One region of the Blautia sp. OM07-19 genome, then DNA from elsewhere that is predicted to be linked to it. Evidence: riboswitches for the same ligand, from Rfam matches in the RefSeq annotation. Region 1 holds a riboswitch; each other region holds the start of a gene.

What was found. A riboswitch is a leader RNA that binds a small molecule or an ion and turns the genes downstream of it on or off. The one in region 1 is predicted to bind cyclic di-GMP.
Region 2: another riboswitch for cyclic di-GMP. It lies ahead of DXC01_RS12660 (TetR/AcrR family transcriptional regulator); the one in region 1 lies ahead of DXC01_RS16955 (ABC transporter substrate-binding protein).
Region 3: another riboswitch for cyclic di-GMP. It lies ahead of DXC01_RS00410 (hybrid sensor histidine kinase/response regulator); the one in region 1 lies ahead of DXC01_RS16955 (ABC transporter substrate-binding protein).

The regions. Positions count from the first base shown of each region.
Region 1 is NZ_QULA01000035.1:7,799-15,386, forward strand. It holds gene DXC01_RS16940 (carbon-nitrogen hydrolase family protein) at 1-550, shown strand, start outside; gene DXC01_RS16945 (AAA family ATPase) at 665-2,365, shown strand; partial or broken gene DXC01_RS21530 (MATE family efflux transporter) at 2,369-2,806, opposite strand; cyclic di-GMP riboswitch class I at 2,900-2,975, shown strand; gene DXC01_RS16955 (ABC transporter substrate-binding protein) at 3,075-4,919, shown strand; gene DXC01_RS16960 (ATP-binding protein) at 5,066-7,231, shown strand; gene DXC01_RS16965 (substrate-binding periplasmic protein) at 7,277-7,588, shown strand, end outside.
Region 2 is NZ_QULA01000018.1:56,618-64,205, reverse strand. It holds gene DXC01_RS12685 (ABC transporter substrate-binding protein) at 1-986, opposite strand, end outside; gene DXC01_RS12680 (hypothetical protein) at 1,319-1,831, opposite strand; gene DXC01_RS12675 (AraC family transcriptional regulator) at 1,907-2,845, opposite strand; gene pflA (pyruvate formate-lyase-activating protein) at 2,964-3,701, opposite strand; gene pflB (formate C-acetyltransferase) at 3,704-5,959, opposite strand; gene DXC01_RS12660 (TetR/AcrR family transcriptional regulator) at 6,247-6,588, opposite strand; cyclic di-GMP riboswitch class I at 6,695-6,771, opposite strand; gene DXC01_RS12655 (TerD family protein) at 6,946-7,588, shown strand, end outside.
Region 3 is NZ_QULA01000001.1:93,413-101,000, reverse strand. It holds gene DXC01_RS20455 (hybrid sensor histidine kinase/response regulator) at 1-2,292, opposite strand, end outside; gene DXC01_RS00415 (glycine betaine ABC transporter substrate-binding protein) at 2,575-2,946, opposite strand; gene DXC01_RS00410 (hybrid sensor histidine kinase/response regulator) at 3,053-6,259, opposite strand; cyclic di-GMP riboswitch class I at 6,488-6,578, opposite strand; gene DXC01_RS00405 (hypothetical protein) at 6,570-6,830, opposite strand; gene DXC01_RS00400 (DUF4956 domain-containing protein) at 6,887-7,558, opposite strand; gene DXC01_RS00395 (polyphosphate polymerase domain-containing protein) at 7,555-7,588, opposite strand, start outside.

The sequences.
Region 1 (7,588 bases):
ATACAATACCACCTATGTGTTTGACCGCCAGGGAAAACAGATCGGCAAACACCGCAAAGCACATCTGTTTGATATCGATGTGACGGGAGGCCAGTACTTCCGGGAATCTGATACGTTGACCGCAGGAGACAGTGATACAGTTTTTGATACAGCGTTTGGAAAAATGGGAGTGATCATCTGCTTTGATATCCGTTTTCCGGAGATGGTTCGCATGACGGTGAATGATGGTGCAAAGGTTATTTTTGTCCCGGCGGCTTTCAATATGACGACAGGACCGGCACACTGGGAACTTTCATTCCGTGCCCGTGCACTCGATAATCAGATATATATGGTTGGCTGTGCCCCGATGAGAGATGTAGCGGCGGATTATAAGTCCTGGGGGCACTCGATTATTACAGATCCATGGGGAACTGTGATTGGTATGTTGGATGAGAAGGAGGGAGTTCTCACCGCAGAGCTGGATCTGGATTATGAAGCACAGGTACGAGAAGAACTCCCATTATTAAAAAGCAGACGAAATGACATGTACAGGTTGGAAAAAATTATCTGATAAAATAGTTCCAGTGAATATAACCGAAACAACACGATCCAGAACTTGCACTGCTTACAGCGTCATGTTAAACTGAATATACAAAAAAGTTGATTTCGGGAGGTGTATAAACAGGTGAGTTATAAAAAGAAACTGCCGGTAGGAGTTGATTCTTTCAGTAAGTTGATCAGGCAGAACTTTTACTATATAGATAAAACAGATCTGTTAATGAATCTTCTGAATAATTGGGCCGAAGTTAATCTGTTTACCAGGCCGAGACGATTTGGAAAAAGTCTGAATATGTCCATGATGCAGACGTTTTTTGAAATTGGCTGTGATAAGACGTTGTTTGATGGATTAAAAATCTCAGAAGAAAAAGAACTGTGTCAGGAATACATGGGTCAGTTTCCTGTGATTTCTGTTAGTCTCAAAGGAGTAGAGGGACAGAATTTTCAGGAAGCACTGGCGGCAATGAAATGGATCATAGGGCAGGAAGCCTTACGTTTCCGTTTCCTTCTTGACAGCAGCAGGTTGTCTGCTGAGGATAAAGAGATATACCGCCAGCTTATAGAAGTAGGGAAGGGCGAAAGTGGCCTTTTTATCATGTCGAATGATACATTAGGTGCAAGCCTGAAGATTCTGTCCGATCTGCTTTGCCGGCATTATGGTAAAGGTGTGATTCTTCTTATTGATGAATATGATGTTCCACTGGATAAAGCCTTTCAATATGGATACTATGACCAGATGGTATCTCTTCTTCGTATAGTATTTGGAAATGTTTTAAAAACAAATTCAAGTCTGTACTTTGCGGTGCTGACAGGATGTCTCAGAATTTCAAAAGAGAGTATTTTTACAGGATTGAATAATCTGAAAACCCTTACGATTACAAATGCACAGTTTGATGAGTACTTTGGTTTCACAGACAAAGAAGTCAGGGAAATGCTGTCATATTATGAGCTGGAAGAACACTATGAAACGATGAAAGAATGGTATGATGGATATCGATTTGGAAAGACAGATGTCTATTGCCCCTGGGATGCAATTAATTTCTGTGATGATCTTCGGGCAGATGATGAGGCATATCCGCAAAATTACTGGTCAAATACCAGTGGTAATGCAATTGTGCATCGTCTGCTTAACAAAGCAGACAGCGTTACAAAGAATGAGATTGAAAATCTGATTGCAGGAAATGAAATCATAAAAGAAATACATCAGGAACTGACCTACAGTGAACTGGATCAGTCGGTGGAAAACTTATGGAGTGTACTGTTTACTACAGGTTATCTGACTCAGAGAGGCCGTGTAGACGGAAGAAAATATCGTTTGGCGATTCCTAACAGGGAAATTCGGGAATTATTTATAACTCAGATCCGGGAATGGTTTCGGCAGACTTCCAGAAATGATACAGGAACCCTGGAAACTTTCTGTCAGGCATTTCCTCAGAAAAATGCTGCAAAAATCGAAGAACTTCTGAATGAATATCTCTGGCATACAATCAGTATTCGTGATATATCCGGCAGAGAGAAAAAGGAGAATTTTTATCACGGGATACTTCAGGGGCTTCTCAGATATAAAGAAAACTGGCTGATAAAATCCAATGCAGAATCTGGAGAAGGCTACAGTGACATCCTTATTGAGATTCCGGAAAGCCGGACAGGAATTATTATAGAGATAAAATATGCAGAAGGTGCAGCATTTGATTTATCCTGCCACAAGGCGGTTGAGCAGATCAGAGAAAAACATTATGATGCCATACTTCTTGAGGATGGTATGGAAAATATCATAAAATATGGAATTGCCTTTTATAAAAAGAGATGTAAAGTGTTATTAGTGTGATAATTAATAAGGTGCCTGTCTTTGGGAAAACCAGATATTTCTGCTGCCGGAACGGCGAGCCAGACACCTGTGATTCCCAGAAAATAAGGAAATGACACAAGACAGATGACCAGGAAAAAGAGTGACCGCAAAAATACGAAAACCGGTTGATGCGAGCTGAAAGGTTTCCGGATCTTTGGTGAATACGGATACAATGGGTCCGGAACCAAGGACAGATAAGATCACCATAACAATGGATGAAAGGAAGGTAAATCTCATAATAATATTATATGTATTTCTGAGACGATCTCTCTGCTGTACACCGTACTGGAAACCAATTACAGGACTGACCCTGATAGAAAGTCCCATATAAAAAGCGTTGAACAGAAACTGCCCGTACAAAAGGATTGTGATGGCGGCGACTCCGGATGCACCGGCCAGCCGGATCAGGATAATGTTGAAGTTAAAACGGTAATGTTTTTCTTGTGCATAGGGGAGCGCTAGAGTATAATAAAATCAGTTTTTGCGGCATAAGTTAACAAACTATAATTTAAATAAGGAAATCGGCAAACCAGATGAAAGTCTGGGACGCAAAGCTACAGGGCCTGTAAAATGGCAGCCAGTTGCATAAAATGAGGTGCACTGTCTGTTTGACAGTGCTTTTTTACGGAGTTATTTCACAGACGTAACAATAATGATTTTATCAGGAAAGAATGAGGAAAATAAAAGTATGAAAAAGGCAAAACGTTGTCTGACAGCAGTGGTGTCAGGTGTGCTTGTAGCAACTGCTGTCTTGTCTGGATGTGGACAGTCAAAGAAAGAAGTATCTAAAAACGATGATCATCTTACCGTTTATCTGTGGGAAAATCGTTTGATGAAAAATATTGCACCCTATGTCCATGAACAGTTCCCAGATCAGGATATTGAATTTATTATTGGTAACAATGATACCGATTTATACAGTTATTTTAAAGAACATGATGAATTACCGGATATCATAACAGTACGTCGATTTTCTGGAACAGATGCACAGGACTTACAGCCTTATCTTATGGATTTTGCTTCTTATGATGTTGTTTCCAAGTATTATTCCTATGCGGTGCAATATTATAAGAATGCGGAGGATGAAATCCAGTGGCTGCCAATCTGTGGTATTCCGCAGACGATCATTGCCAACAAAACACTGTTTGATCAGTATGGAATTAAGATTCCAAAAAATTATGAGGAATATGTACAGGCTTGTCAGCAGTTTTATGATAATGGCATAAAACCGTATTCCATGGATCTTGGGGAAGACTGGTCTAATAATGAAATCATCCAGGCGGCGGCAATCGGTGAGTTTACAAGCCTGGATGGTATTGAATGGCGAAACGGTGCAGAGACTGCAGCTGATGAAGTGAAGTTTGATGATACATTATGGAAACGTATTTTTTCAGAAACCAGTCAGTTTCTTAAGGATTCGCACTTTGGTAAAGAAGATATCAATATTGACGTCGATACAGGAATCCAGATGTTTGTCGAGGGAAAATCAGCAATGTTTCATGGACATCCGACGGTTATGCAGCAGCTACAGAAACAGATGGATGCGGAGCTGATCCGTATTCCTTACTTTTCACAGACATCGGATGAATCCTATGTGTACATGACTCCGTCCTTAAACATTGCATTTAACAAAAACCTGGAAAAAGACCGGGAGAAACTGGATACTGCGCTGGATGTGCTGGATTGTATGATTTCAGAAGAGGGGCAAAAGCTGATTGCGGATGGAAGCGGTGTTATTTCATTGAATACAGATGTTCCAACCATGATGCAGGATGTGCCTGGACTGGAAGATGAAATTAATAATAATGCTGTTTATATCCGATATTCCGCCCAAAAATCATTTGATGCAAGTCTTGAGGCTGTTCACGGATTACTGTCAGGGGAAATGGATGAAACACAGGCTTATGCTACTTTTCGCAGTGTAATGAATCGTAAAGATCCAGAAGAAAAAGCAATCGTGAATTTTGAAAATGAATATTCCATTTCACTGAACGATAGAAATGGCCGTGATGCAGCATCTTCCATTTTAACTATGATCAGAGAAGAAAATGATGCACAGCTGGCTCTGGCACCATATTATTATTTCACTTCTTCTATGTACAAAGGAGAATGCACCAATAGCCGGGTTGGCATGATGACAGCGAAGAGTTCAGATACAGCATTATATTTTACAAAAATTAATGGTAAACAGGTTTGTGAACTCGTAGAAAATTATCTCGCCGAAGCTGATGAGAATTTTTATGTAACCAATAAATACGAATTACCAATTGCATCCGGTATGAAAATGATCGTCAATCAAGCGGAAAGTGGATTTTCGTTAAAGGACTTGACAGTTAATGATAAGAAAATAGACAAAGAAAAGGAATACTCTATTCTTCTTACAGACACCACAATGTCTGTTTTGAAAAAAATAAATCCGAAATGTGAGATTGAGCAGCTTAAAGATACAACATTATCAAGTGCATGGATCGAAGCAATGTCAAAAGGACAGCAGCCGTCAGCACCGGAAGACTATATAGAGGTTGAACAGTAAAAGTGGGGATAGAACAAACGGTAAATAAAAGAAAAAAAATAACAAGGCTGTTGCTTATACTACTTATTATTCTTTTAAGTTTAGCAGGAACAAAGTATCTGGTAAGCGAGTCTAGCAAGTATATCAGCGAAAATGGAAAAAGCAGTATGGGAGCTGTTGTTGAACAGATACAGCAGACCTATGATCTTCAAGTGAGTGGATACTACAACCAGCTGCAGTTGGTTGAGGAATTTTTACTTCATGAGAGGGAGCTGTCTCTTGAAACGGATGTGAACAAAAGTTTCTTTGAAGCATGGGAAAAAGAATCGGAAAGTACACTTATATTCCTTCAGGAAAATGGTCAGGCAATATCAGCAGGTGGAACAAAAATGCGGATTGATATGCCAAGTAAACTTCTGCTGGACTTAAAGAACGGATACAATATTGGAAAACTGGTGCGTCTTGATTATGATCAGAAGAAAAAAGAAGGTTATCTGGTTGCGATTCCATGTCAGGAATACACTATCAATGGAGAAACTTATACGGCAATTGGAACTGTGTATGATCATTCGAAACTGGATTCCATGTTAAAACTGAAAGGTTATCATGGGAAAGCATATTTGTTCATGCTGGATCATGACGGAAATATTACGTATACGAACCAGAGTGGAGATAAATACCTGCGTAATTATTCTTTGTTAAAACATTTAAAAGGGGAACAGGCTATTACAGAAGAAGAGGCTGATTTGTTCAAAAAGAAGTTTGATAACAGAGAATCCGGAGTTGTATTTTTGGGAAAACAGAATCCCTATTATCTGGGGTATTGCCCGATAGAAAGCAACAACACCATTTTGGTATGCATTGTGGCAAGGGGAGTTGTTGACAATGTGCTGACGGATTACCAGAAAACGGTGTTGTTTACAACAATACTCATGGCAGGTTTTATACTTTTGCTTTTTGCCGGATTATTCTACAGTATTTCTAGACTTAGTCTTGCAGATCAAAAAGCAGAATATGAAAAAAGAAATAATGAACTTCATTTACAAACAATGAAGGAAATGGAAGTAGTCAATCAAAAACTGAAAAAGGCAAAGAACGTTGCAACAGAGGCTTTACAGACAGCTGAAAATGCAAATAAGGCGAAAACGGATTTCCTGTCTAATATGTCACATGATATCCGTACACCTATGAATGCAATCATTGGTATTACGTCTTTGATCAGACATGATGCAGGTAATAAAGCAAAAGTTATAGAGTATGCAGATAAAATAGATATTTCATCACAGCATCTGTTAGGAATCATTAATGATGTTTTGGATATGAGTAAGATTGAGGCAGGAAAAACAGTCTTCAAGTATTCTGACTTTTCTATTCTGGATTTTATGCAGGAACTTGACACTATATTTCATTCTCAAATATATGAAAAGCAGCAGACCCTTACAATCATAAAAGAAAATATTCAGCATGAGTGGGTGAATGGGGATCAGATTCACCTGATGCAGATTTTCAGCAACCTGCTTTCCAATGCAGTGAAGTATACCCAGGAAGGTGGGAAAATTCAGTTCTTTGTAGAAGAATGTGAGACAAAGTCATCTGTCTATGCAAAGTACCGCTTTTTAGTCAGTGACAATGGTATGGGAATGTCGGCAGATTTCAAGGATACAATTTTTGATGCGTTTACCCGTGCGGAAAGTTCCCTTACAAACAAAATACAGGGAACCGGACTTGGAATGGCGATTGCTAAGAACCTGGTTGAGGCAATGGGAGGTACCATTGACGTGGACAGTGAATTAGGACAGGGAAGCTGTTTTGAGGTTCTCCTGGATCTGAAAATTGCAGAGGATGGAACGGCTGCTCTGGCGGCACAAGAAGAAACGGATGAGCAGGATGGTAATATCCTTCAAGGAATGAGATTCCTGTGTGCAGAGGATAATGAGCTGAACGCAGAGATCCTGACGGAACTGTTAAAGATTGAAGGTGCGGAATGTACCATCTGTGAAAATGGCGAAGAGATTTTGAGAGCATTTGAACAGTCTGCTCCAGGTGATTATGACATGATTCTAATGGATGTGCAGATGCCTGTTATGAATGGCTATGAGGCAACGAAGGCAATCCGCAGAAGTTCCCATAAACTGGCAAAGACGATTCCGATTATTGCCATGACTGCCAATGCATTTTCAGAAGACATTCAGCATTCCCTTGCGGCTGGCATGAATGCACATGTTTCAAAACCGGTTGAGATGAAGGTGCTGGAAAAGACGATCAGAAGCATAAAATCTGGTGGGGGGGGGTACCGAACCGCAGGTCACTGTACAGTGACAAATGGAAAGTAACCGGACATAGAAGAATCAAAAAGGATAGTTAGGGATAGAAGGAAAATGAAAGGAAAAAGAGTGATTGCAGGCATTCTGCTTGCGGGAATTTTAGCAGTCACCCTGGCAGGGTGTAAAAACACAGATAACACGAAAGAAGAAACCGAAAAGCCAGTCATTACGCTTGGCAGTGACAACTATCCACCATACAATTATCTGAATGAGGATGGTGTACCGACGGGAATCGATGTAGAACTGGCTACAGAAGCTTTCAAAAGAATGGGATATCAGGTGGACGTTGTCCAGATCAACTGGGAGAAGAAAAAAGAATTGGTGGAGAGTGGAGAGATTGACTGTATCATGGGCTGTTTTTCCATG
Region 2 (7,588 bases), on a different contig from region 1:
GTGCTTGCAAGGAAGTCCTCTGCGAGTTCTACATTCTTGCAGTTAGATGTAATGTACCAGGAAGATCCACCGTTGTTAGCGTAGTTTGTTGCACTGTCAACATCGTCAACTTTTGGCATTGTTGTGATCTGCCACAGACCTTTCTGATCCTCTGTCTGCATCAGAGTAGCTGTAATCCAGTTACCATTTACGATACCAGCAGCCTCGCCGCTTGTGATTGTTGCAATGTACTCATCCCAGTTGTTTACGAGTTTAACAACGTCGTTTTTAACAAGGTCTACATAAAGGTTGATGCATTTTTCTGCTGTGTCGTTTCCAACGATATAAGCTTCTCCGTCTTCATTTACGAAGTTAGCTCCGCAGGACTGCATCATCATCATCAGAGTGTCGCCGCCTGTAGCTTCGCTTGTAAGGAGGTATTTACCGGTCTTTTCATGAACGTCTTTACCGATTTCCATGAATTTGGACCATGTGATGTCTGTCAGGTCATCCAGTGTGTATCCAGCTTCGTCAAGGATATCTGTACGATAGCAGGCGATAACAGCACCGTTGTCGAACGGAACACCGTAATGTGTGTCATCTATCATTGAATAGGACTGTTTCAGTTTTCCGAAATCATCCCAGTTGATGTCCATATCTTTGAGATCTGTGAAAGCGTCCGGATAGCTCTTCAGATATTTCTGATAGCTGTTGTCCTGCATCAGAACGATGTCCGGAAGTGTGCTGTAGTCACCAGCGTTAGCTGCTGTTGTCAGTTTGGTCTGGCAGTCATCAGAAGATGTCTCAATAACGTCTACTGCAAATCCATCATGATCTTTTGCATACTGCTCACCAGCCATCTGCATGGATTTGATGTTGAAGTTCTGATCCCATGCCCATACGGTTAAGGTGTTGTCATCGTCTGCTGCATAAACAGTTGTAGCTGCGCCGGCAAAGGATGCTGCCATAATACCTGTCATTAATACTGCAAGTAATTTTTTCTTCATTTAAATGTCCTCCTTTTATTAAGCGTATTCTTTTACCCCGAATTGCTTATGAATCAATTATAGCATCCGATTCAATAGGATAGTTTGCAGAATCATTTACATAATGTGCATTTTCGACCATTTTGTGTATTTCGCACTATTTACATGATTCATTTTTGGGTTTTTTGTTTGTTTTTCGCATTCATGCGTTTTTTGTCGTATCATTTTGATGAAAAAAATCCTCTCTTTTCGACAGAATGCATAGATTCTTTGTTTCCAAGAGAGGTTTTTGTTCTTATTTCATAAATTTTTCATTCATTTTTTGTACATATTTCACATATTTTTTTCACATTTTATGCAAAATAGACTTTTTGAGGATGCAGGGTTTTTATGGTATGCAGCATCTCATCCGTCAGATCAAGAAGAAGTTTTATTTTGTTTCCGTCCTCTTTTACGATCATTGTGTAGTATGGCACATCATCGTCGTAGGATGTGTAATCGTATTTTTTAAGCTTTTCTGTGCCGCCGTTTTTCTTGTATTTTGCAACGCTTTCGTGCCAGTGCGGCGCGGTCACTTCCATGTTTTTGAGTTCCAGGACATGAGCGGTCTTGCGGTATTTCTTGCCATAGATCACATCGATGGTAAGTGTATCGCTCTCAAGTGTGTACTCGTAATCTTTCTGGCTGAAGACATCATACACGAAATAAAGTGCCGCCAGCAAAAATCCTGCAAGCATGAAGGACTGAGAGATCGTGATTCCGAGTATTACAAAGAACACGGCAAAAATGATCATGACTTTTCGCAGGATACCGGACATGCTTTTTTTCTTCCGGGATACCTGCTCTACAATTTTGTAATCGTACATTAAAAAATTCCTTTCTGTCTTTTTCAGACACGTTTCCTTCTGATTTATCATAAACAGATTTCTCTGGTAAGCACTCTACCATCCCTCTTCTGAGTGGATGTCGAATTTCAGGATCTGCTGTTCGTAACTTTCCGGGCGTTTTCGCCATTCGATCGGGGTAACTCCCATAAGCTGCTTAAAGTTCCGGTTAAACGTTGAGTTTGTCGTAAATCCGCACTTGTGGGCAATATCCGCCACCGGCGCATCTGTTTTCTGCAGAAGATCACAGGCAGTCTGGATTCGCACGGTATTGATATATTCCAGCGGGCTTACTTTCATATAAGAGGTAAAAAGCCGTCGAAAATGTGTCTCACTGATGTGGCAGCTTTTTGCGAGATTTTCGATCTTGATATCTTCCATGTAGTGATCGGATATGTAATCGAGAGATCTGGAGATCATGTTCGTGATCTTTCCCTTTTCTTCCGGAACTCTCTCTTCTGCTTCATTTCGATTCATTCTGGCAATTTCCGCCAGAAGTGACGCAAGGATTCCTTTTGCTTCCTCAAGATAAAATTCCTCGCCATTTCGCATAATATCCATGATCTTGAGGATCTTGGATGCTACAGAAGTATTGTCTGCTTCTTTTAGAAACAGTGGTTTGGAATAAATACGCTGGAGCATTTTTTCTGCTTTTACAGGATTGTCCAGAAATTTCCGAAGAAATCCCTCTACATCGATAAACAGATACTCCCACTGGCTAAGATCTCCCGGATCACTGTTCGTAGTATGAGGATAATTCGGTGGAAGGACCGTAAACTCTCTTCCATGAAAACGCACCATATCCTCTCCCAGAATCAGATGCCCCTCTCCCTCATAGCAAAAGCCGATCTCAAGATAATTATGAAAATGAAGATAATCCACACCTTTGCCATAATTCTGCCGCCACTTCTGCCCCAGCAATGCCAGGATCGGGCTCCCCGCCGGCATCTGGTAGTAACGGAACTCCATCTTGGGTTTTTTTCTCTTTTTCGCCATTGTATCCCTCCGTTTCTCAGAGATATTGTATTATTGTACAACAAAAAAAGGGTAAAAAAAAGACCTCTCTGCCATAACTGGCATTGAGATCTTTTTCTTTTCCAGTCTTCTGACCGGTTTATATCGCTCCCAGAATTTCTCTGGCATTGTCGATCCGTTCCTTCGAAGGTGGTCTGACACCTTCCAGCGGATAAGGAATTCCTAGCTGTTCCCACTTAAATACACCAAGTGTATGGTACGGAAGCACTTCGACTCTCTCCACTGTTTTTAAAGTATGGATAAAATCTGCAAGCCTGTGGAGATACTCATCTTTATCGCTGCCTCCCGGAACCAGTACGTGGCGGATCCACATCGGTTTTCCCATATCTGACAATTTCCGTGCCATTGCCAGAATATTTTTGTTGGACTGTCCTGTAAGCTTGATATGTTCTTCTTCGTCAATCTGCTTGATGTCCAGAAGAACAAGATCAGTATACTTCATAAGCTCCAGCCATTTGGAATAAAAAGGTTCCTTTTCTGTGTAAGGATTGGCACTGGTATCAAGAGTCGTATGAACTCCTGCGGCCTTTGCCTGACGGAAAAATTCAATCAGGAAATCAATCTGAAGAAGAGGTTCTCCTCCACTCACAGTGATCCCGCCTTTGTTACCCCAGTAATTCTTATAGCGAAGAGCCTGTTTCAGAAGCTGAGACGGGGTGTACTGCTGCCCCTCTCCCATTTTCCAGGTGTCCGGATTATGGCAGAACTGGCAGCGCATTGCACATCCACTCAGGAATATCACATATCTGACGCCCGGTCCGTCTACTGATCCGAAGCTTTCCAGAGAATGGACATATCCTTTGATTTCTTCACTCATTATTACATTCTGTCGTGGCAGGTTCTGGCAATAACATCCAGCTGCTGCTCTCTTGTAAGGTCGATGAATTTAACGGCATATCCGGATACACGGATTGTGAAGTTTGCATACTCTTCTTTTTCCGGATGTTCCATAGCATCAATCAGTTTTTCTTTACCGAATACGTTAACATTGAGGTGATGAGCACCCTGATCAAAGTATCCGTCAAGCACACGAACAAGGTTCTCTGTACGTTCTTCTTCTGTATATCCCAGAGCATCAGGGTTGATGGTCTGAGTATTGGAGATACCGTCAAGGGCATCTTCATAGTCCAGTTTTGCAACAGAGTTGAGGGATGCAAGAAGTCCGTTCTGCTCTGCTCCATAGGACGGGTTGGCACCAGGTGCCAGCGGTTCGCCTGCTTTTCTTCCATCCGGAAGAGATCCTGTAGCTTTACCATAAACAACGTTGGATGTAATGGTAAGAATGGAAGTAGTAGGTTTGGAATCACGATAGGTATGGATGTGTTTCAGTTTCTCAAGGAATGTAGAAAGCAGTGTTGTTGCGATCTCATCTGCTCTGTCATCATCGTTACCATAACGTGGGAAGTCACCTTCTACGATGAAGTCTGTTGTGATTCCGTCTTCATCACGAACAGCTTTAACTTTTGCATATTTGATAGCGGACAGGGAGTCTACTACGTGAGAGAATCCTGCGATACCAGTTGCGAAAGAACGGTCAACCTTTGTATCGATCAGAGCCATCTCTGCTGCTTCATAGTAGTATTTGTCATGCATGTAGTGGATCATGTTCAGTGTTCCAACATACAGATGAGCCAGCCAGTCCATCATCTTGTCATATTTAGCAACTACTTCGTCATAATCAAGATACTCAGAAGTAATCGGCTGATAGTTCGGTCCTACCTGCTGTTTTGTCTTCTCATCAACACCACCGTTGATAGCGTAAAGAAGGCATTTTGCAAGGTTTGCACGAGCTCCGAAGAACTGCATTTCCTTACCTGTCTCAGTAGCGGATACACAGCAGCAGATGCTGTAGTCATCACCCCATACCGGACGCATAACATCATCGTTCTCATACTGAACAGAACTTGTCAGTACAGAGATGTCAGCTGTATATTTTTTGAAGTTTTCAGGCAGTCTTGAAGAATACAGAACTGTAAGGTTCGGTTCCGGAGCCGGTCCCATGTTTTCCAGTGTATGCAGGAAACGGAAGTCGTTCTTTGTTACCATGGAACGTCCGTCCTGTCCCATACCTGCAACTTCCAGAGTTGCCCATACCGGGTCACCGGAGAACAGCTGGTTGTAAGAAGGAATACGGGCAAATTTAACCATACGGAATTTCATTACCATGTGGTCAACAAGCTCCTGAGCTTCTTTCTCTGTAAGAGTTCCGTTCTCAAGGTCTCTTTCAATATAAACATCAAGGAATGTGGAAATACGTCCAACACTCATTGCAGCACCGTTCTGAGTCTTGATTGCTGCCAGATATCCAAAGTACAGCCACTGGAATGCTTCTCTTGCATTCTTAGCCGGCTCGGAAATATCAAATCCGTATGCTTCAGCCATAACCTTCATGCCTTTGAGAGCACGGATCTGATCAGCGATCTCTTCACGAAGCTGGAAGTCATAACGTCTCATACCCTGACGGTCGCATGCTGCGAAGTCTTTCTGTTTTCCTTCGATCAGAGCATCGATACCATACAGAGCAACTCGTCTGTAGTCACCAACGATACGTCCACGTCCGTAAGTATCCGGAAGACCTGTCAGGATCTTGCTGTGACGGGCTAATTTCATCTCTGGTGTGTAGATATCAAATACACCCTGGTTGTGTGTTTTGAATTCATAGTTGTGGAATACGTCTTTGATCTTGTCGCTTACTTTGTATCCGTAAGTTTCGCATGCCTGCTCTGCCATTTTGATTCCACCGTATGGCATAAATGCACGTTTCAGCGGTTTGTCAGTCTGAAGACCAACAACTGTTTCAAGATCTTTAAGATCTTCGTCGATGTATCCCGGGCCATATGCTGTCAGAGATGTAACAACCTCTGTTTCCATATCCAGAACTCCGCCTTTGGCACGTTCTTCTTTCTGCAGTTCCTGAAGTTTTCCCCACAGTTTGTTTGTTGCTTCTGTTGGTTCTTCCAGGAAGGAAGCATCTCCGTCATATGGTGTGTAGTTCATTGAGATAAAGTTACGAACGTCGATTTTTTCTTTCCAACGGTTTCCTTTGAAACCTTCCCACTGTGAAAAGTTTTTCATTTTGCACCTCTCTAATATATGATTTATTCCGCGTATGTCCCGTCTAACTTTTCTTGCAAAAGAAAAATAAGACCGGAATCTTATTAGTTTCAAGTGAACACTCCCTTGTTCACGCCGCTAGTGTACACTATGGAATACGCCGTTGTCAATCGATTAACGCATGCTTTTAATTTAATACAATTTGTAGCTGTGTCTTGATATTTTTTATCAACATGTTGTGGTTTTGTACTTTTTTACGTCCAAAAAATATACCCGGAAAAGTACAAAAAAGCAGCCTCTCGCTGCTTTTATATTCCCCTGTTCCACACATCAATATGCAGAAGCTGGAACAATAATGCAAATACTGTTTTGTAGATCGTTCGTGCCTTGAGAGCTGTCTTGTCCATATATCCAAGATGCATTTTGACTGCTACAGATACGGTGCTGTCGATGATGTTGGACACGATCACCTCCGGATCCATCAGATCGAACAGATCCTTGTAACACTGATAAATATACGGGTCGGAAAGCCCGCATCCCTTTGATACTTTACGGACGGTAACGCCTTCGATGCCTTCTTCTGCTACTACTTTATATATGGAACGCTGAAGTCTTTCTTTTAATTCTTCTTTTGTGTATTTTCGAGCCATTACACTCTCCTTCTGTATGCCGTTGATTTGGTTAAATTTGACCGAATCCCGACTGCTGACTTCGCTTTTTACATAAAAAAAGCAAGACAGCAGATGGATTCTCTGTTCTTGCAACTGGCTGGCTCGTTCTCGGCCCCTATAGCTTTGCGTCACTGCGTTACCACAGCTTTGCCTTTATGAAGTTAAGTTCATGGTAACGTAAATTCTGCATTTTTTCAAGGGTTTTGATCCAAATAAGTAAAAATTAATGTAAATGTTAAAGTAAATGTTAACCTGATTTATTTTAATTCATGGTGTAACATGGTATGATTAGAACAGTGAACAATGTAGTATCAATAAAATACGGGGAGGTAAACTATGTTTCAAATTCCCACAAAGATCGAACCGGCATATACCGCCGGGAACGTTCTTACACTTAACCAGCGAAAGATCCAGCCTGCTCTGCACAGGGGAAATATTCTTTCTGTAAATTTGAAGAAAACTTCATCTGGCCATGTACAGGAAAATCCCAAAAGAACACAGGCTTATCGACATCCAGAACCAGCACCTGTAACTCCGACAGTATCTTCGGTATCCTCTGCTCCGCAGAAACACGATATCCCGGTTCTTCGTAACGTCATACAGAAGGGCCAGAAAGTCCGTATCGGCACAGTCGGGCAGCTTCCAAAGGTGCGTGTTGCACTTGGCTGGAACGTCTCTAACCCTCAGTGTGATATCGATTTATCCGCTTATCTTCTGGATGCTTCAGGCAAGGTTCCCGGCGATGACTGGTTTGTTTTTTACGGACAGACACTGAGCCCCGACGGAAGTGTTGCCCTGCATGTAAACGGCTCCGGGGCAGACCGTGAATATGCGGATATTGATTTTTTCAAACTGAATACTTCCATACGGAAGATCGTTTTTGTCCTTACGATCAACGAGGCACTGGAGCGGCACCTAAATTTCAGCATGGTCAAAGATGCCTATATCCGGCTTCTCGATCCGGATTCCGGTCAGGAGA
Region 3 (7,588 bases), on a different contig from region 1:
TCTTTTTTCCGCATCAATTTTGAACGGTATCGTGATCACAAATGTAGTCCCCTTGTCCTTCTCACTCTCAAAAGTAATATCTCCGCCCATTCTTTTTACAAGCGCCATCGTAATCGACATTCCAAGTCCCGTACTGCCATATTTGCTGTAACCGCCGACCCTCTCCTGCGTGAACGGTTCAAAAAGATGTTCCTGGAATTCCCGGCTCATGCCAATTCCCGTATCTCTGCAGGTAAATTCGAACACTGCAGTATCACCCTCTGTAGAAATCTCTCTGCATCTCAGCATAATCTTGCCATGCTCCTTATTATACTTGACTGCGTTACTTATAAAATTCATCATGATACGTTTTACATAAACCGGACTGCCGATCAGATTCCAGTGGGCAACTCCAATGTTGTCCTGGGTGATTTCTATTTTTCGTTCCTCCGCCATTTTTTCGATTACTTCAAGAACGCTTTGTGCTATATCATGAAGGTTAAATGGAACCTCCTCCAGCATAATCTCACCGGATTCCAGTTTTCCCATATCAAGAACCTCATTGATCAGCTCCAGCAGAAGGTGAGAGGCATCCCTGATCTTTTCTCTGCATTCTGCCAGTTTATTTATATCATTATGGTAATAATCCGCGACCTCGAGCATCCCGCAGATTCCATTGATCGGTGTGCGGATATCATGACTCATTCTCCTGAGGAAATTTGTCTTGGCTTCACTGGCACGCTCTGCAGTATCCAGTGCTTCTTTCAGAAGCTTCTGCTGTCGGATTTCAGCCTCCACAACATCATCTACATTCAGGAATCCCAGCACAATGATCCCTGAATCCTCGTTTCTGATAACGCGGAACTGATAATAATGAATCTCATCTCCGTTTTTTACCCGGTAGTTGCCCTTGTACTCTTCTTTTTTCCTGATCCTCTTACGCACATTGCGAAGCCTCAGTACTTCATGCAGCATATCGCGGTCATCCGGATGCACCCGCTCTTCAATGTATTTTGCAAGAAACTTCTTATAAGAATAGCTGCCGTCCTCTTTCTTCTTCAGTCCATCTTCATTTCCCTCTTCCTCTTTGATGATCGAGAGCGTTTTTTCTCGGAGATTCAGAAGATATACATCCCTGTAATTACTGCTGAGTGTACGGACAATACTGACCTGCGTCTCATATTGCTCCTGTGACCGGGTAATATCCACTCCATACAAAAGTCCCTCCAGATGATTATTCGACGGATTTATCAAAAGCCGTACCACGTACTTTGAAATACGTGCAATATTGTCATCATAATAGCATCTCGAAATTCTCGTTATCTCCACCTGTCCCGCATTGTAGTTCTCAAGCATGGAGTTTCGACAGAAAGCATCAATGAAATCCTGTCTGTCCTGCTCCTTCGGAATATACTGTGCCGTATCCCGGACAAACGCATCAATCGTACAATCCGACTTCAGTGTATCCACGATCGCAGATGTTCCACCGGTTTTGAGTATCTTATCATCCGTGATATCCAGATGAAAATATCCCGCAGCATGAGAAATGGAACCAATCAGGGAATTCAGTTGATTTTCATATATTTTGCGTGCATTTACATCATTATCCTCGCATGCGGCAGCGATTACAAAATCCTGCTCATCCTCCGTTTCACCGTTTCTGGTAACCAGAAGATAATAATAATGCGTCTCTTCTCCTGCACTCCTGAAATGCACCCTGAAGCTCGATGAATTTGTAAGTTTCTGTTCCAGATAATCCAGTTCCATTTTTTTCAGGACGTAGCTGCGGTCATCCGGATGGATATAGCGGGTAAGATATTCCCTCACTGTATCATAATCCGCATTATCTTTCACAATACTGTTGTCCGGATCATTTGTAAATTCAGAGCGGTAAACAGAAATTGTTTTCTGCTGACGGTTGACAGAATAAACTGCCACATAGTCCGAAGCAAGCCGATTGACTGCCCCCAGAAGACGTAGAGATTTCTCTCCTGTAGGAATCGCACTTGACAGTCTCTCTCCCTCTGCAACGGTACTGAAAACCAGTGCATGCCCTCTGCTGCCGTCCGGAAGGATGGTATCCACCGCATCCACAGTCTCGTAAATATGACGAATGGGATCCAGATACGTCTTTGGACCACAGATTCCATTGACCACCGGACACGGCGGACATGGTGCATCCAGTCCCATCAGTGCTTTGTAACATTTCATTCCCATCTGAAGGCTCGGATAGATTTCCTTCGCTGTCTCGTTAAACCCAATAATATTGTAATCCCCGTCAATACTGTAATATCCTGATGAATGTGTCCCCATAACCTTCCCTTTCCTGTTCCATTCTATTTCGTAACTGTTCAGCACCCTCACAGTCACGAGTCAAAATGCCTCGCGGGATACTGCTTTCTGAATAGTTACCTAACTGTTTAATACATCGAACTGCATAAACAGTATTATCAATAAGAGTATATCATTTTTTGAAGCAATTGGAAATCTGTTTATTTGTTGTGGGAAATATAAAAATTTATTACTAATAACCAGATGTTTAGCACAACTGAAGCATATGATATCATTTGTTATAGAATTTGATCAGGAATGCTCTTAGTTATAAAGTCGCGGCAGGTATCTTCGCATCTCATATACCCGCCACGACTTTGGATAAAAATTTAACGCATATATATGTTCTTCCAGTTTCGGAAAATCTTCATAAAGGTCTGCACGGAGCAGATATACACCATTGTATTCCGGGAAGAAGTGCAGATCATCCTCCAGAGTCACCAGTCCAAACCGCTTATTCAGCCCGTCTGTGGAATACACGACAGTCACATCCATATTTCCGGCATTGATCCCGACATACTTTAATCCGCGGTCGATTGTGTTATTCTGTCTGAAATCCAACCCGTATGTAGAAACAAAAGATTTACTCCGGAATTCACTCGCTGATAATGACAATTGCCACAATGTATTGTCCATAATCAAACATGCTATTCATTCAGTAGAGATTATGGCTGAAATTAATTAACTACGAGGCAGACTGTACGTCTGCCTCTTTTCTTTCCTATATACACCTGGAAATGAATTACAGCCAGTTTTCCAGAACATCATTCAGCTTATTCATATCCAATGGTTTCGCGATATGTCCATTCATGCCTGTGTTCTTGGCCAGCTGTACATCTTCTGCAAAAGCATTGGCAGTCATGGCAACAATAGGCAGTTTTCCCTTTTCACCCGGAAGGCTCCTGATTGCTGCAGTTGCCTCATAACCATTCATGACAGGCATTTGGATATCCATAAAAACAAGATCATACAATCCTTCCGGAGAAGCTTCCACTTTTTCAACTGCGATTTTTCCATTTTCTGCTGTTTCCACTTCTGCCCCTGTCATCTGCAAAATTTCACCAGCAATTTCTCTGTTCAACTCATTATCCTCAACCAGCAGAATCCTTTTTCCCGTGTAGTCTGATTCTGACAGCTTCTCCAAATAATTTCTCGCTGTTTTTTCTTTTCTTCCTGAAGTAAACTGCCGCAGTGTAGCCGTCAGCCGGGAACGGAACAGCGGTTTTGCAATAAAAGCATCTATGCCCGCCGCCTTTGCTTCTTCTTCAATCTCGCTGAATTCATAAGATGTCAGTACAATAATGGTGATTTCTTTACCTATCCGTTTCCGGATCTGTCTGGCTGTCTCTATGCCATCCATTTCCGGCATCTTCCAGTCCAGGATAACAGCAAAATAATCATTTTTTAGCTCATGACGTGCATAACAACGTTCAACAGCTTTCCTGCCAGAAAGAACCCATTCACCTGTAATACCGATTTCTTTCAGTGTGGCAACTGTACTTTCACAACATGTCTTATCATCATCCACAACCAGAACAGGCAGATTCATCAGATTTCTGTCCTGTTCTTTTTCTTTTTCCTGAAGTTCCAGATAAATTGTTACTGTAATTTTAGTTCCCTTATGTAAGGTGCTTTCCACTTTAATATTACCATTCATCAGGTTCACAATATTTCTGCTGATTGCCATTCCAAGACCTGTTCCCTGAACTCTGGTTGTCCGATGGTCATCTGCGCGGCTGAAAGGATCAAACATGATTTTCTGGAATTCCGGTGACATACCGATTCCATTATCCTCAATCGTAAATTCATAGCATCCAAGTTCCGAAAATCCATTTGGCTTTTCCTCTATGGAAAAAGTAATATTCCCACCATCCGGTGTATACTTGATCGCATTACTCATCAGATTCACAAATACCTGCTGGATTCTCAGGCTATCACCACAGACACTCTCATGTTCAATGTGATTAATGTGTATATCTAAATTGTGTTTATGTTCATCAATCACCGGTTTTGTGAGTGTTATAAGATTATCCACCAGATCTGGCAGATTGAAATCCTCCTGTGCCAGCGTCATTTTTCCACTTTCAATACGTGCCATATCCAGCACTTCATTAATCAGCCCCAGCAAATGACGGCTTGATTTTGTAATTTTGCTGAGACACTCAATGACTCTGTCCTGACTCTCAATATTTGCTCCTGCGATTGCCGTCAGACCCACAATGGCATTCATCGGCGTCCGGATATCATGGGACATATTGGAAAGGAATTCTGTTTTCGCACGATTTGCATTTTCTGCGGATCGGTAAGCCTCTTTCAGTGCTTGACGGGATTCAATCTCTGCTTTCTTCTCCTGTGTCACGTCCATGGATGCCATCAATACTTTTATCAGTTTTCCATTCTCCCATTCCATAGGAATATAAGAAGCGATTTTATAAGTCTTTTCATCCAGGCTGCAGTACTCAAACTTATAAATATCATTTTCACTTTTCAGATTTTTCCGGATATTTTCCGGGGCTGTCAGAACATCAATAGTTTCCAATGGTTCCAGTGTCTTATATTTTTCAAGAACCTGTATCTGAAAATCATGATAGAATCCCAAAGGTTTATATATCATCTGTCCATTCAGGTTGTAGAATTCATATCTGTCATTTTCCAGATCACAGACAACAAAACGGTCAACCAGACGCACAATGCTCTGGATCAGCTGCTCCATGGAAGCATTGTCCGCTGCCATCTGCAGATGCCGTGCGCTCTCCACCTTTGCCTCTGTAATATCCCGCAGGAAAATCATGGCATATTCTGAATCCTCTATCTCTCCACGTATGATCACATTACGGACCCATCGTTCTTCACCATTCAGAGTGATGCGGCACTCCAAAGCCAGTTCTGTTTCCAGACCCTTCAGCTTTTCTGCAACATAACCACGGTCATAAAAAGCGGATACCGCCTTCTTATCTGTCTCCACAACATAGGAATCCACAAAATGACGGATCAGTTCATCCCATGTATGACTCTGTTCAAAGACTGTCATCAGGGACGGTTCAACCTTAAAGGTATCAAAAGTATTCGCTTCCAGATTCACATAATACTCGCACAGGTCTGCTTTCGTAAAAGCCCTGTGGAAAGCAGCAGATTTTTGTGCCTGCATGGCCTCTTTTTTCTCTGCATCAATATTAATAAAAATCCCGGCAATCCTGCTGGCAGAACCATCCAGCCGGCGTATCACTTCTGCCGATGCCCGAAACCACTGGTATTGATTATCCTTCATTCTCATACGATACTCTACCTGGTATTTTATCTGGTTCGTCTTATCCTTAATTGCCGCCTGAAGCTGCACCATTACTCTTTCTTTATCCTGTGGATGCAGAAGGTCTGACCAGGATTCCAGTTTATTCGGAAAGTCCAGAGTGTCATGATAGCCAAGCATTTTTCGGAATTCATGACTCCAGTTTGCATTCACAATCTCACTGTTTTCGTCACAGTCAAAATACCAGAAGCCGGAATAGATAGCCTCATTGAGCAGTGCCAAATTTACATGATCCCAGTTGACCTGTACGGACATAACCCAGATCTGTCTGCCTGCTTCATCTGTCGCATCCTCTTTATAAAGCCGTACATTATTCACGGTACCGTCCGCAGTAAGGATCTGTGCTTCCCCTGCTCCGTGAAGCTGCGAAAAACGGTCTCGATTCATTATATCTTCCCCATTATAAAAGAAGTTTTTCAATGAGCCTTTTGTCTGTTTCATGAAAGTATCGAATGTATATCCTGTACTATGCAACAGCAGATTATTCACAGACAAAATAGACAGGTTTTGGTCATAAGATCCTGTCATTATACCTACCCCGCCATTATTTTCCAGTGTTTTCTGTACGGCCTGTAACATGGCCTGTGTCTGCCCCGTTACATTCTCACCTAATGAATATATTTTGTCTTCATAATTTTTCATTTTATAAAAATCCTCTCTCCGTCTTATGCCTTCTTCATCCTGCTTTTATCTGTATACAGAGAACCTGTCCCTGCCAGTTTTCTTACCCATTTGGGCATACAAAAAAGAACACATGCCAAAATATGCCAGTGTCCCTACTACATTTCTTCAAAATCACACATCCGTATAGTATAAAAGTTATCGAAATCTCTTCCGTTTTCACATCTTTTCTATATATGATATGGAAACAGTGGCAACCGGCTGACCTGGTCAAACTTTTTGACTTTAGCCCCTTCTGGTTTTGCGTCCCTGCCTTTCAGCAGGTTTGCCTTTAAATAATTTCTATTTTTATCAAAAACAAAATACCATAAAGTTTTTCATACGTCAATATTGCTGGATAGAAAATCTGTGTATTTTGCGTATGCCAGCCTGCATTGTCAGTTATCGATCGGCTCGCCAAACCACTCACCATAAAATTATTTATTACAATTTCACTGGCTGCAAGATGTGGAACCTTTACACCATCTCCTTTTCCACAAAATAAGAGCCTTGCCGAAGCAAGGCTCTTACTAAGCGTTTTTCTTCGATTCAAAGAATCTATTCGGCTTGTGATTACCGCATAAATCAACCAGTTATAATCTTTTCATTTTATCCGTGATACTCTCCATTATACTGGATCAATGTAATATCTTCTACATTTGTGATCTTCCGGATCCTCTCTGTGAAATCGAGATCATTCTGCCGACAGAATACCTCAACTGCCATCTCTGTTTTCTCCCCACGCATCGTCTTTGACTTTATGAAATATTTCATTTTTCCAAAGTTGCGGATAATTTCATCACCTGCCTCATCTCCCTGATAATGAATCACTGCGATATAGATCCTGCCCTTCTGCTGCTTATGATAGAACAAAAAGATCATTGCGATCATTACAACTGCCGCGATCAGAGCCAGCACATACATTCCTGCTCCGGTTGTGATTCCTGTAGTGATCGCCCAGAAAAGATATAGCAGATCCATCGGATCTTTCACCGCTGTACGGAAACGAACGATAGACAACGCTCCGACCATACCAAGTGAGATCACAATGTTCGTACTGATCGCCAGAGTAACCATACAGGTAAGAAGCGTCATTCCGACCAAAGTAACCGCAAAGCTTCTGGAAAAGATTACCCCTACATAAAATTTGCTGTAAACCATATAGATCACCGCTCCAAGAAGCAATGCAATGATCAGCGAAATTGCCATCTTCGGTGCATTAAAGCTGTCAAATACGCCGGATTCCAGCACCGACTTCTTAATCATATCTTGTATACTCATAATAGTTTTCTCTCCTGTGTTTCATTCCAA